Linked DNA regions of Pelosinus fermentans DSM 17108. The protein of the gene in region 1 interacts with the protein of each later gene in a pairwise test. Links are inferred from orthologs where the notes say so. Each region holds a gene or a part of one and is shown on either strand. Other genes may lie near its edges.

What was found.
Region 2: the proteins of FR7_RS22850 (region 1) and topA interact in binary tests that used the Escherichia coli proteins (3 or more experiments, as listed by UniProt). The link is inferred for Pelosinus fermentans DSM 17108 from one-to-one orthologs.

What each region holds. Positions count from the first base shown.
Region 1 is NZ_AKVN02000001.1:4,989,871-4,997,116, reverse strand. Bases 1,692-4,465 are described here. They hold FR7_RS22850 (YigZ family protein), read left to right. Parts: upstream 1,692-2,643; coding sequence 2,644-3,288; downstream 3,289-4,465. Other genes in these bases: FR7_RS22845 (exonuclease SbcCD subunit D), read left to right, coding at 3,362-4,465; FR7_RS22855 (YaiI/YqxD family protein), read left to right, coding at 1,964-2,425; FR7_RS22860 (hypothetical protein), read right to left, coding at 1,692-1,692. Also shown: FR7_RS22865 (phenylacetate--CoA ligase family protein), read left to right, coding at 147-1,151; more of FR7_RS22860, read right to left, coding at 1,375-1,691; more of FR7_RS22845, read left to right, coding at 4,466-4,516; FR7_RS22840 (SbcC/MukB-like Walker B domain-containing protein), read left to right, coding at 4,513-7,246.
Region 2 is NZ_AKVN02000001.1:2,261,295-2,268,766, reverse strand. The notes cover bases 3,032-6,031. They hold topA (type I DNA topoisomerase), read right to left. Parts: upstream 5,627-6,031; coding sequence 3,437-5,626; downstream 3,032-3,436. Other genes in these bases: dprA (DNA-processing protein DprA), read right to left, coding at 5,623-6,031; trmFO (methylenetetrahydrofolate--tRNA-(uracil(54)-C(5))-methyltransferase (FADH(2)-oxidizing) TrmFO), read right to left, coding at 3,032-3,413. Also shown: ATP-dependent protease ATPase subunit HslU, read right to left, coding at 1-1,224; ATP-dependent protease subunit HslV, read right to left, coding at 1,239-1,769; more of trmFO, read right to left, coding at 2,094-3,031; more of dprA, read right to left, coding at 6,032-6,711; FR7_RS10215 (MGDG synthase family glycosyltransferase), read right to left, coding at 6,848-7,472. UniProt on the Escherichia coli protein: Releases the supercoiling and torsional tension of DNA, which is introduced during the DNA replication and transcription, by transiently cleaving and rejoining one strand of the DNA duplex.

The DNA.
Region 1 (7,246 bases):
TCCTAGGACTAGTTTGTCCAATCATAGATGGAAATATGAAATAATCGGTCAAGGCATTGATTTCTAAAGGGAAGGTTATATTCTGGAAATAGAGAATAAGAAAAGTATTGAAAACGTCTTTATGGTCATGAAAAGGAGATGCAGCTATGATTTGGAATCAACAAGTAGAAACCTTGTCTCGTACGGAGATGACAGCATGGCAAGCTTATAAACTAACAAAAATAATAGAACGAGTATATGAAAAAAGTTTCTTATACCAAATTCGCATGAAAGAATGTGGTCTGCTGCCAGAAAATATTACAAATCTGGATGATCTGAAAAAACTTCCTGTTACTACGAAACAGGATATAGCAGCTAATTATCCTTATGGACTATTAACGATGCCAGTGAGTGGTGTTGCGTATATTCATAAAACGCTGGAGGCTCAAGACCATTTCGCAGTGAGTTACACCCGAAATGATCTGGCTATGTGGAGTGAATTGATGTCCCGTATACTGGTTGCTGGAGGGGTAAATATGACCTCTGTTTTTCAATGGGTGGGTACTGCGAAAGAAAATGCACCCAGCTTAGGGGTGCATTTTGGAATACAGCAAATTGGCTCAACCTTACTGTCTGACAGTAGGAGCAGTATGCTGGCACAGATACATTTAATCGAGGATTTTGGTATTACCTCTATATTTTCTGCTGCTTCACATCTGCTCCAGCTTGCACAAGAAGCCGGTATGAATGGGTATAAACCTGCGGAATTACCATTGCAGAATATTTTCTGTGATAGTAATCTTGTATCCCAAAGTCAAGGTGAAAAAATTCAACAGATTTATGGGAAAAAACCAATCCAAGTTTATGGCATGTATGACATTTGGGGAATGGGGATCGCAGGAGAGTGCCATTGTGATGCTGGTTTGCATGTTCAAGAAGATTGTTTTTATCCTGAGATTCTACATCCTGTGAGTGGACAAGTTCTGCCCATCGGAGAAATCGGTGAACTGGTTCTTACCAGTCTGACATTGGAGGCGATGCCTCTTTTGCGTTTTACTACGGGCATGCTGTGTAGTTTAGACGACAGCCCATGTGCTTGTGGACGGACGTTGATACGAATAAGAAAAGAAACAGAAAAAAATGACCTTTATCCATGTGGACAAAGATGGTAAGTCTACACCTCATGGTGTAGTAGTAAAACCTTCGCAGCAGAAGATATTGAATTAGAAGAAAGAGCGAAGGCTTTACTGAAAAAATAAAATGTACAAAGGGTTCTGAGATTTCTCATCTTTAGAACCCTTTGTACATTCTTATATAAAGAATACACTTCGTCACTATTTCTTCGTGTTCTTTATATTTTCTTCGCGTCTTCGCGGTTCAAAATGTTTTATTTTTTTAATAGTAATCGCCACTATCACGATATTGCTTTACAATATCAATGAGATGATTACTTTCCGTATGCTTTCCTAACAGTTCAAAAAAATGATGGGAATCTTCAAAACTGACACTCCAGGAAAAAGCCCCATCTGCAGTGTAATAAGCAAAAATGATTTCTTGCTCTAGGTCTTCTGGTATAATACCATCACCATCAGTGACTAAGGCGTAATCGCCGTTATTTAGTGTTTCATAAAGAAGAGCAGTACAGCCATCTTCAGTTTCTGTTTCATAAAAGCCGAAAGGTTCATAAAAATCTAATACTGTGTTGTCACTCATTTTTAAATCATCCTTTTATTATTAGTAGTAAGAGTATAACCAATTGTTAGTATTGGTATCTATGTATCCAGGAAAAATTGCTGGATACAGAAACTGGGATTTTAGATGGCGTTAGAACTCCAATTAAAATCAAGTCTTCTTTATCTTAAAATAGTAAGGCGTATTTGACAAGTAATTTTTGAGATAATCTTAGAGGTGTGATAAAATTTTCAATAAACAATACATGAAATAAATTGTATAATTTCGTTGTAAGGTGCAGGAGTTGATCGATATGAAAATTTTAGTGGATGCAGATGCTTGTCCCAAAAATGCATTGCAGATTTGCATGGAACTGGGACGCAAATACCATATCCCTGTCTGGACGGTAGCTAGTTTTAATCACATGATTGTATCGGATCATCATGTGGTAGTGGGCGATGGTTCTCAGGAAGCTGATATTAAGGTCCTGAATCTGACACAAGCTAAGGATATAATTGTGACCCAGGACTGGGGGCTCGCAGCAATGGTCCTGGGGAAAAAAGCGTATTGCTTAAGTCCGGTAGGGAGAATATTTTCCAATGATAATATTGAATTTTTGCTGGAGGAGCGAGAAGTTAAAGCCAAATTGCGCCGCGGTGGCGGCCGAACGAAAGGTCCCAATAAACGAACGGCAGAAGAAGATAAACGGTTTTATCACTCATTGGAAGAATTATTAGCTGAAGCAGCCAGCTTTGATGCTCCTTTGCAAGGATGATTTGAGACTGATAATTGCAAGTTCTTTGGAGCAGTTTTGGGAACGTTGAACGCAGAGGACACAGAGTTCGCAGGAGCACAGAGGTTTTTGGCCTTATCTATTTTTTCTCAGTGTTCTCTGCGCCTCTGCGGTTCGGTTTACTTTCTCTGTTTTAAAGGACGCGTAGCGCTTTTCTTAAAAGAGATATCAGAGAGTTACTATAGATTGAGGTGTAGAGGATGTTAGCTTTTTATTTAACGGTGAGTGGCTATGGTGAGGCGGAAATTGAGATTCAAAAATCACGATTTATTGTTTATGTACAACGTGCAGAACAGGAAGAGGCTGCAGTCGCTTTTATAGAACAAATTAAGAAAAAGCACTGGAATGCCACTCATAACTGTTCTGCATATGTAATAGGAGGGAATGATCAGTGGCAAAAAGCAGATGATGCTGGTGAACCGTCAGGTACGGCTGGTAAGCCTATTTTAGAGATCATCAAGAAGAATCAATTAAAAGATACTGTGATTGTCGTTACGCGCTATTTTGGTGGCATTAAGCTGGGGGCGGGAGGTCTCATTCGTGCCTATGGCAAGAGTGCCAGTGCAGGTTTAAAAGCCGTAGGAATTACCCAGCGGCAAAATCATACCCGCATTGGGGTAGAGATTGACTATACTTTTTTGGGAATGCTGGAAAATCAGCTTAGGCTGCAAGGTTATCGAATTGAAGATAAAATATTTACCGATACAATACGGCTGATTGTATTAGAAAAAGTGGGACAAGAAGAAATTCTGGAACAAAAGGTTATCGATTGGACGGCAGGACAAGCTGCATTAACCCGTGAAGGACAAGTCTATGTGGAGACGCCAGTTACTTGTCAAGAATAGGTAACATTATCTTTGTAAGAATTTTTTATGTGTATCACGAAGAAGGCAGAAAATAGCGGTAGGAGGTCGGATTGTGCGATTTTTACATACTTCAGATTGGCATTTAGGCAGGTTGTTCCATGGCATTCATTTGACGAATGATCAGGCCCATGTACTGGACCAGTTTTTAGCTTTAGTACGGGAGAGTAAACCGGATGGGATTATTATTGCCGGAGATATTTATGATCGTGCTGTGCCGCCTATTGAGGCAGTAGAATTGTTAAACCAATTAATCTCGCAAATTTTAGTAGACTACAAGGTGCCTACGATTATGATTGCAGGTAATCATGATAGTGCAGAACGCCTAGGCTTTGGCAGTCGTCTATTAGCGGCTCAAGGGCTGTATGTAGCAGGGGCATTACGTCGGGAAATAGAACCTATTATTTTATATGATGAGCATGGGCCAGTGTATTTTGCTCCCCTTACCTATGGGGAGCCTGCATTCGTTCGCGAACGTCTTTCTTGTCCTGATGTTTCAAATCACGAACAAGCAATAGAGGTGATGGTGCAGCATGTAATCAGAAAAATTCCCAATAAAGCACGTTCAGTAGCGATTGCTCATGCTTTTATTGCAGGGAGCCTGGAGAGTGAATCGGAACGTCCTTTATCTATAGGCGGCAGTAGTATGGTAAATGGGGCTGTATTTCAGCCTTTTTGCTATACGGCTTTAGGGCACTTACATAATTCTCAGCAGGCAGGGAATCCAAGCATTCATTATAGCGGATCATTGCTGAAATACTCTTTTGCAGAAGCTCCTCAGCGCAAAGGTATTCATTTAATCGAAATGGATAAAGTCGGGGGCATCACCGTTGAGCGAATTTCCCTATCCCCTCGTCGCGATGTTCGTTGTATAAAAGGCTATTTTAAAGATATCCTGAATCATTCCATTGATCAAGGGAATCAGCAGGATTATGTATCGGTAACGCTGCTAGATGAAATGCCAATCTTAGATGCCATGGGGAAACTGCGTGAGAAATATCCTAATGTGCTGCAGATCGAAAGTCCGCGTTTTTTGAAAAAGGGTGTGCTGAGCGGCTTGCCTAGGGATCATCGTAAACTTAGTGAAAAAGAACTATTTGACGCCTTTTATCATCAAATGACTGGAGAAAATATGACGCAGGAGCAGCAGATGCACTTAGTTCATGTGATCGAAACCGTATACCGTGAGGAACGGGAGGCAATTCTATGAGACCATTATGTTTAACTATGACGGCTTTTGGACCCTATGCGCAGCAGCAGAAACTTGATTTTAGGGAATTGCAGGATCGGACATTTTTCTTGATTCATGGCCCCACAGGATCAGGAAAAACAACAATTTTAGATGGTATGTGCTTTGCCTTGTTTGGCGATGCCAGCGGCACGCAGCGTGAAGGAAAATCCATGCGCAGCGATCATGCTAATAGTGCTGTAATTACAGAAGTGATTTTTGATTTTGCGATTGGCGAAGCTTGTTATCAAGTAAAACGAATTCCAGAGCAGGAGCGGCCTAAGAAACGGGGAGAAGGCACCACCACCATGCTGGCACAAGCTGAATTGTGGAGTATGCCTTTAGTGGGTGAACCCATTTTGCTGGCAGCGAAATGGCTGGACGTTACGAAGCAGATTGAAACATTGCTGGGCTTTAAAAGCAGCCAATTTCGTCAAGTTGTGCTGCTGCCTCAAGGTGAATTTCGTAAGTTATTAACCGCCAACTCCAATGAACGACAAGAAATTATGCAGGCATTATTTAAAACAGACCTATATCAAAGGATTGAGGAAAAATTAAAGGACAAGGCTCTACTGCTAAAAAAAGCAAGTGAAGAACAGAGCAAACAGCGTCAGTGGATTTTGCAGGAAGCCGGCGTAGCGCAAGAGTATGAACTGCTGGATTCTATACAGCAAAATGAAAGGGAAGTAGAAAACGTACTCGTTCAGATCAAAAGTATCAGTGAAGAATTAAAAAGTGCTCAACAGGCTGTGAACCAAGGGGCAATCATACAGGGAAAAATTCAAGAAAAACAAAAAGCAGAGCAATTATTTGCAACGCTTACCGAGCAAAAGCCGATCATCGAAGAAGAACGAGCAGGTCTTCTGCGGGCAACGGCGGCAATGGGCTTGTTCGATGCAGAAAAGAATCGATCGAACTATGCTCAGGATGTACTGTCGTTGGAAGAGAACTGTAAGACATATCAGGTTGAGCTGGATATTGAGATTCACAAGCTGAAAGAGGCGCAGCAGCGGTTTGAAATAGAAGCTGCTAAAGACGAAGAGCGGGAAAAGCTGGTTCGGCAAATCATCCATTTACAGCAGATTGAGGATAAAATCAAATTACTGGAAAAGGCCTTGAATACAGCAGCGATAAGAAAAAGTGAATTGCAGCAGGCAGCAAAGAAGAAAGATGCTGCAGAATTGGAATATACAAAGATACAAGAAAAGATGGACCATATCATTCTGGAAGAACAGAAAGCTGTTCAACTTGCGTTAGAAGTGGGCAGCAGGGAAGTACAATGGCAGCATGTCCAAGGATTGCTTACGAAAAGTAGACTGCTGGAAGAACATAGGAAAAAATTTACCCAGCTAGAACAGCAAGTTTCTGCTTCAGAGCTGAAGTTGGCAGAGCTTGAGAAAAACTATGCAGCTGCAAAAAGCAGTCTCAACACATTGCAGCATGAATGGATGCAAGGGCAGGCAGCTTTCATGGCAAGTACCTTGGCGGCAGGGGAGAGCTGCCCTGTCTGTGGTTCAGCGGATCATCCTAAATTGGCCGCTCCTAGAGAAATCATGCCGAATGAAAACCAATTGAAAACAGCTCAAAAGCAGATGGAATTTGTAGAACAAGAAAGAGATGCCTGCCGCAGTCAGCACAGTTTGCTGCAAACCGAGAGGGATACATGGGAAAAACGGATTGCCGATCTTGCTGGGGAACTGAAAGAACAAGCTGCATTACCTTTGCAAGAGTTATCTCAAAGAGTTCAGACTTTGCGTGAAAAGTATGAGCAGGCTTTGGCTGGAGAACAGCAGGTCAGGAATATAACCAAGCAATTGGAGCAGTTAAGGAAACAACAAGAGGACCTGCACAAGGAATTGGTTCAGGTGCAAGAAGCGTGGCGCCAGGCAGAACAGTCTTTTACAGCCGCAGAAACCATAGTGGCAGAGAGGCGTCTTGCGATACCTGAGGAACTGCAAGGGATGGGGAAATTGGCAGCAGCCCTAAAAAGTGCCCAAAATAAGCAAGAGCAATATAAAGCAGCCTGGGAACAAGCTCAGCAGCATGTACAGCAGGGAAAGCAGCTTGTAACCCAGAAGCAGACACTCTTGGAAAATACCAAATATCGATTAAAAGACAGCAAGTTAAAATACGAAGAGGAACAAAACTATTTTGTAAAACGAGTAGCAGCAGCTGGATTTATGGATCAGCAAGATTATGAGAATGCGAAAAAGAGTCCAGAGAGTATGAGTCTTACTGCAAAGAAAATTGCTGCCTTTGATTCAGAATTTAGTAAAGCCACTCTGTTCCTGGAACAGGCTGCCCAGGCAGCGGAAAATCTGGAATTACCGGATATGCTGGGGTTGCAGCAAGTAGTTACAACTATGCAAAATCGATATAATGATATGTTTGCTGCACACACGAATCTAGAAGCGCTCCTAAAACGTCAGCAAGCCTGGTTGAAAAAGATCAGTCAAGTGGATGAAGCCTTAGAGACATTAGAAGCACAATATGCTGTGGCAGGACGTTTGGCAGAGGTCGCTAACGGCAGCAATGAGCACAAACTGACGCTGCAGCGATTCGTCTTAGGAACGTTATTAGAAAATGTAATTGTGGCAGCGAATGAACGTTTAAAAATGATGAGCCGCAGCCGTTATTCCCTGCAGCGAACTTTAGAACGAGCCAGAAAAAACGCTGCTGGTGGTTTGGATCTAGAGGTTTTTGACAACTATA
Region 2 (7,472 bases), 2.7 Mb from region 1 along the record:
AGCATTTACTTCAAAAGCAATTTCCGCTAACTCCTCAATAGCATCATCAGTAAATTGAATTTTTACATTTTCTGTTTCTAACAAGCTCATATACTGCTTAATTAAGGCATTTGCTGGTTCTGTTAAAATTTGTTTTAAATCAGCTTTAGATAAATTCGTTAGCTCTACTCGAATAGGAAAGCGTCCCTGTAATTCAGGAATCAATTCGGAAGGCTTTGCCATATGAAAAGCTCCTGCAGCCATAAATAATATGTGATCCGTTTTTATAGGACCATGCTTGGTAACTACAGTAGATCCTTCTACAATAGGCAAAATATCGCGTTGTACACCTTCCCGTGATACATCGGGACCAGACGATTTTCCACGACCTACGATTTTATCAATTTCATCTAAGAAAATAATCCCGGAGTTTTCTGCTAAATCTAACGCGATGCTAGTCACTTCGTCCATGTCAATAAGCTTTTGCGCTTCTTCTTGAATAAAAATTTTACGAGCATTAGCGATTGTTACATTTCGCTTTTTTTGTTTTTTGGGCAAAAAACTTCCAAGCATATCTTGTATATTAATACCCATTTCCTCAATGCCAGCACCAGAGAATGCACCCATCATAGGATTTACAGAATCTTCTACTATTATCTCTATAAACTCATTTTCTAATTCACCATTATCTAAACGTTTTTTCCAATATTCCCGATTTAAAATCGGAGCCTCAATTTTCTCGTCGATTACTTTATTTGCTGCTGCATCGTTGTTCGAAGTTGTGCCACCAAATAATATTTCAAAAGGATTACGCGGTGTTTCTTTTTTAGCCGATGGAACAAAAAACTCCAATATACGTTCTTCTGCAAACTGATGTGCTTTTTCTGTTACTTCTAGCATTTTCGCATGCTTAACCATACGAATAGCTGTTTCTACCAAGTCGCGGACCATTGATTCAACATCACGGCCTACATAGCCGACTTCAGTAAATTTCGTGGCTTCCACCTTTACAAAAGGTGCATTGACTAACTTAGCCAGACGCCTTGCAATTTCGGTTTTGCCTACACCAGTCGGTCCGATCATCAAAATATTTTTAGGAACAATTTCATCTTGTAAGGTTGCTGCTAATTGTTTACTGCGCCAACGATTACGAAGTGCAACCGCCACTGATTTTTTTGCTTGCTGCTGTCCCACAATATATTTATCCAATTCTATAACAATCTGTTTAGGTGTCATCTCAATCATACTGTCACCCCTTTTTATAACTCTTCAACTGTAATATTACCATTTGTATACACACAAATACTTGCTGCAGTTTGAAGCGCTTCTCGAGCAATTTCAGAAGCAGATAAATTAGAGTGTTTTACTAAAGCCCGAGCTGCTGCTAAGGCATAAGGACCACCTGAACCTATGGACATAACATTGTCATCTGGTTCAATAACTTCACCATTTCCCGATATGATTAACATATGATCTGCATCTGTAACAATAAGTAAAGCTTCCAAGCGACGCAATACTCTGTCTACACGCCACTCTTTGGCTAATTCAACAGCAGCTCGCATTAAATTACCATTGAACTCTTCCAACTTTACTTCAAATTTTCCAAATAAGGTAAATGCATCAGCCACAGATCCGGCAAAGCCAGCTAACACTTGACCATGATATAAACGTCGAACCTTTTTAGCGTTATGTTTCATTATCGTATTACCACCAAAAGTAACTTGACCATCACCAGCAATTGCCGTTTTCCCTTGCTTTTTTACAGCAACAATGGTTGTCGCGTGAAACATAAATACCGCCTCCTATGCACCATATATGCATTATGATAGACTGTTTTTAATTTTTCTTTCGCTACATGAGTAAAAAGAACCTCCTCAACACTTTGTAATTTAGCAAATTCGACAAATCCCTCGATATCTGCCTAATAATTCATTACAGAGTGCTGTGAGGCATTCTTTTCAATCTTCAAATATAAGATAAATAGTACAATTGTCGAAATAACAATGATATGATTCTAAAATATGTCGAAGCATGAAACACTACTAAAACTGGCTCTCTCGTTTGTCAAGCTATGTAGGAAAATTTATTAATTCATACTAGCACAATAACATTAATTATGCAAGATTATTGTATAATTCTTCTTTAAATTTATCAATAGCAATTAAAGAGCGTTGAGCAATTAAATGATTTTTTATTTTTTTATCTCGTATTTTTTCCTCCCAAGGTGGTAATAGCCCAAAATTTATATTCATGGGTTGAAAATGTTTTATTTCGGCATTCGTAATATAGTGGCACAAAGCTCCATGGGCTGTTTCTTTGGGGAATACCACTGGCTCAAGTCCTGATAATAAACGACTTGCATTAAGTCCTGCAACTAATCCGGAAGCAGCGGACTCCACATATCCTTCCACACCTGTAATTTGTCCTGCAAAGAATATGTTGGAGTTTGTAATCATTTGCAATGTAGTAGATAGAATTTTAGGTGAATTGATAAATGTGTTGCGATGCATAACACCTAGGCGAACAAAGTCTGCTTTTTCTAAACCAGGTATCAACCGGAAAACGCGCTCCTGTTCAGACCATTTTAAATGTGTTTGAAATCCAACAATATTATACAAGGTAGCAGCAAAATTATCCTGGCGTAATTGTATTACCGCGTAAGGTCTTTCACCGGTAATTGGATTTTCTAACCCAACTGGTTTCAATGGTCCAAAACGTAATGTATCAATACCACGACTCGCCATTTCTTCTACCGGCATACATCCTTCAAAAAAGATTGCTTTCTCAAAATTTTTGACAGGAGCCGTTTCTGCATGAGTCAACTCATGCCAGAAACGTTCATATTCAGCTTTATTCATGGGACAATTTAAATAGTCATCATCACCTTTACCATAACGAGAGGCGCGATATATTTTATTCATATCAAGAGAGTCCCCTAATACGATCGGAGCCGCAGCATCGTAAAAATACAAATATTCATTACCTGTTATTTTTCCGATAGCTTCTGATAGTCTTGGAGATGTTAAAGGCCCACTGGCGATAATTAGTAGTTGTTCCTGAGGAATGTCAGTCACTTCACCACTTACAATTGTTACTTTTGGATGGCTTATAAGAGCATCTGTTACATATTTACTAAATGAATCACGATCGACGGCTAAAGCTCCACCCGCTGGTACTTTACTTGCATCCGCCGCTTTCATGATTAAAGAATTCATTTTTCGCATTTCTTCCTTTAGTAATCCAACAGCATTTTCAATTGCAGCCCCCCGCAATGAATTACTGCATACTAACTCTGCAAATTGATCTGTATGATGAGCCGGTGGCATAACATGGGGTCTCATCTCATGCAGTTCCACCTCATATCCCGCCTCCGCAACTTGCCAAGCTGCTTCACTGCCAGCTAAGCCTGCTCCGATAATAGTTACTTTAGACACGATTGTTCCTCCGATTATATCTTTTATTCTGATTTAGTTTTTTTAGTTAGTGTCGTACCTTTAGATTTTCTTGAAGTTGTTTTGCTTTTTTTAGCATCTTTTGTTTTTTTTGTACTATCATTCGCTTTTTTCTCAATATCATTTTGACGTGTTTGACAAGATTCATTACTGCATATGATATTAAATTTTCCATTTTTTAAGTTGTGCCGTAACATAAAGGCACCACAAGCCTGACAATTTTCTTTTAAAGGCATATCCCATGTCATAAAGTCACAAGCAGGATAATTTTTACATCCATAAAAGGTTTTACTGCGTTTTGTTCGCCGTTCAACAATACTTCCAGCACATTTGGGACATTGTACTCCTGTTTCTTTTAAAATTGGCTTTGTATTACGGCACTCTGGGAAACCAGGACATGCTAAGAAATCACCATAACGGCCATGTTTTACCACCATTAATCTACCACAATTCTCACATGGTACATCGGATACTTCCACAGGAAGTTCAACATGACCAATTTCTTTTTCTGCTTGTTCTAAGTCTACAGCAAACCAAGCATAGAACTCTCGTAATAAATCAATGCGGGAACCTTTGCCATCGGCAATTTCATCAAGACTATTTTCCATTTTAGCTGTAAATTCAACATCTACGATTGCTTTAAAATATTGCTTTAACAAATCAAGAACGACAAAGCCTAATTCTGTTGGTTGAAATTTTTTCTCTACTTTAATTACATAACCTCGTGCTAATATGGTTTCAACAATCGGTGAATAGGTACTTGGGCGACCAATCCCTTTTTCTTCTAGTACTTTTACTAAGCTGGAATCTGTATATCTAGGCGGTGGTTCTGTAAAATGCTGCTTAGGAGTAATCTTACTAACCTTTAATTTCTCTCCAATCGTCAAGTTAGGCAATGTAATATCTTTCTCTTTTTCTTCCCCATCTTTACTTTCCGTATATACAGCCATAAAACCTGGAAACTTAACTGTCGAACCTGTTGCTCGTAAAGAAAAACGACTAGCAGCAATATCAATGGTTAATGTATCATATATTGCTGGTGCCATTTGACTGGCAATGAATCGTTCCCAAATTAAAGTATATAATCGCAACTGATCTCGTGAAAGATACTTGATTAACTTTTCTGGAGGAAATTCTAAACTAGTAGGACGAATGGCTTCATGTGCATCTTGGGATTTTTTCGAAGAATATACTGGGCTCTTTTCAGGTAAGTAGCTTTCTCCATATGTTGCTGCAATGTACTTAACGGCTTCTTGTTGAGCTGACTCAGCTAAACGCACCGAATCAGTACGCATATAAGTGATAAGTCCGACTGGACCTGAACTGCCAAGATCTAGCCCTTCATATAATTGTTGAGCCACCATCATTGTTTTGCGAGAAGTAAAGCCCAATTTGCGTGATGCCTCTTGCTGTAAACTGCTGGTAATAAAGGGTGCAGCAGGATTACGCCGCCTTTCTCGCCGCTTCACGTCCGCTACCGTAAATTCAGCCTTTTCTAATTCTTCTTGTATACTTTGAGCTTGCTCTTCGTTATCGATTTTAGCCTTATGATCATCAATTAAAATAAGCTGGGCGTCAAATAATGCAGTTTTGGGCATTCCCCGCAACTTTGCAACCACTGTCCAATATTCTTCTGAGACAAACGCTTGGATTTCTTTTTCCCTATCACAGATAATTCCTACAGCTGTAGACTGCACTCGTCCTGCGCTAAGACCTTTTCTTACCTTCCTCCACAGCAGAGGGCTTAATTGATAACCAACAATTCGGTCTAATAACCGCCTGGCTTGCTGCGCATCAACCCTCTCCATATTAATAGGCCGAGGTTTTTTTACAGCATTTTGAATTGTAGTTTTTGTAATTTCATTAAACTCAATTCGACAGGCCTTATCTTGAGGAATATTTAATATATGTGACAAATGCCAAGCAATCGCTTCGCCTTCCCTATCAGGGTCAGATGCCAAATAAACAATATCTGCTGCCTTAGCAGCATTTTTAAGACTTTTTATAAGATCGCCTTTGCCGCGAATATTAATATATTTAGGCGCAAAATTGTTCTCTACATCTACACCAAATTGGCTCTTAGGCAAATCCCTTAAATGTCCCATAGAAGCCTTAACTGTGTAGTTTTTTCCAAGAAACTTCTCAATCGTTTTTGCTTTTGCTGGAGATTCAACTATAACTAATGCTTTGCTCACTTAACTCCCTCCTTAGCGCAGCGCAAATAGCGTTTCCCGCTATTCTCTGTCACTAAACCACGTAATTCAAACTGAAGTAATATATATGTAATTACTGCGGTACTCAGCTTTGTTTTCATGACAATGTCTTCAATCCCTAAAGAATTTTCATATGTAAGAATATCATAAACCATTGCTTCCTCGCTAGTGAGGTCGATTCTTTGCGTCTCTTTCTCTTTAACAATAATGTCATATTCTTCCAATATGTCAGCAGTACTATCAATAAGTTTAGCACCCTGTTTTACAAGTCGGTGTGTCCCTTTGCTAGATGGTGAAAAAATACTGCCAGGCACAGCAAAAACATCACGTCCTTCTTCTAAGGCAAAATCGGCTGTAATTAATGCTCCGCTTCTTTCTGCAGCTTCCACCACTACCACCCCACGGGACAAGCCATTAATAATTCTGTTTCGCGCTGGAAAATGACCAGGATGCGCCATGGTACCAGGAGCATATTCAGAAACTACAGCACCACTCTCTGCAATTTGGTTTATCAATTTACCATTTTCCGGTGGATAGTTAATATCCACTCCACAGCCAAGAACTGCTATTGTATTTCCATCTTTCAATAATGCACCCTGATGAGCAGCTGTATCAATACCCCGGGCAGCACCACTCACTACCCATACTCCAGCTTCATTAAGCTCCGCTGCTAGTAACTGTGCAACATTTTTCCCATAGGATGTAGCCTTCCTCGCCCCGACAATGGCAATAAGATGATCAGTAATTGGCAATGCACCACGATAAAACAAAACTTGAGGCGCATTGTAAGTATTTAGAAGCAGCTTAGGATATTCGGAATCATTATGAGAACAAATCCGAATTCCTTTTCTTTCCCAATCACATGCTAATGTATATATATCTATTTTTTCCCGATGTATGAGTAATTTATTATAGATTGCTTCATCTAAATGCCCACATAACAATAAATCACGCTTATTAGCCAGCCATGCCTGCTGAGCGCTACCAAAAAAAGAAACCAATCCTTTAAGACGTACGTTGCCAATTCCAGCTACCATCTGTAATGCTGCTAAGTATATTTTTTCCATTTTTCCTCCAACATGATCACATTTACCTAATCATATATTTATTCAGGAAAATCAGTATAAAATAATGGTAATTATAGCACACTTCCACAATACACACCAACAAAAAATGTCAATTTGAAAAACCCTAACACATATATCAACAATTCCTTCTCATTTCAGCTTGAGAATAAATGTAATCAGCTATAGTCACAGCAGCTTGAGGACGTCCCATTTTCAAAGAATTTTGTCGTAATCTTATTAATTCGTCAGGCTGCTCTATAAACAACCTTTCTATGATTAGCTGTATATCGAATAAAGAGTCTGCCCTCAAAGCTACTTGCTGCTCAATTAAATAATTTGTATTTGCTTCTTCTTGTCCTGGTATAGGTCGATAAATGAGCATCGGTATGCCTGCACATAATGTTTCTGCACACGTTATTCCTCCTGGCTTCGAAATGATTAGATCTGCAATTGCCATTAATTCATTAACATAATCAACATATCCTAAAACTTGTACCTTATTGCGCAGCTTAGGCTGTAAATTCATCACTTTCTGGTACATCTTTTTATTTTTGCCTGCAACAACAATCATTTGTAATGGAATGCCAATATTTTCACAACATTGAACAATTTTATCCATGGGCAGAAGTCCTGCTCCGCCACCCATAATAAGAATTGTTTTTATCTCACTACAAAACTGTAAATTTTGCATTACTTTTTCTTTATCAGATACTCGTGAGAATTTTTCACCAACAGGAATTCCCATAACCTTTATACCATTA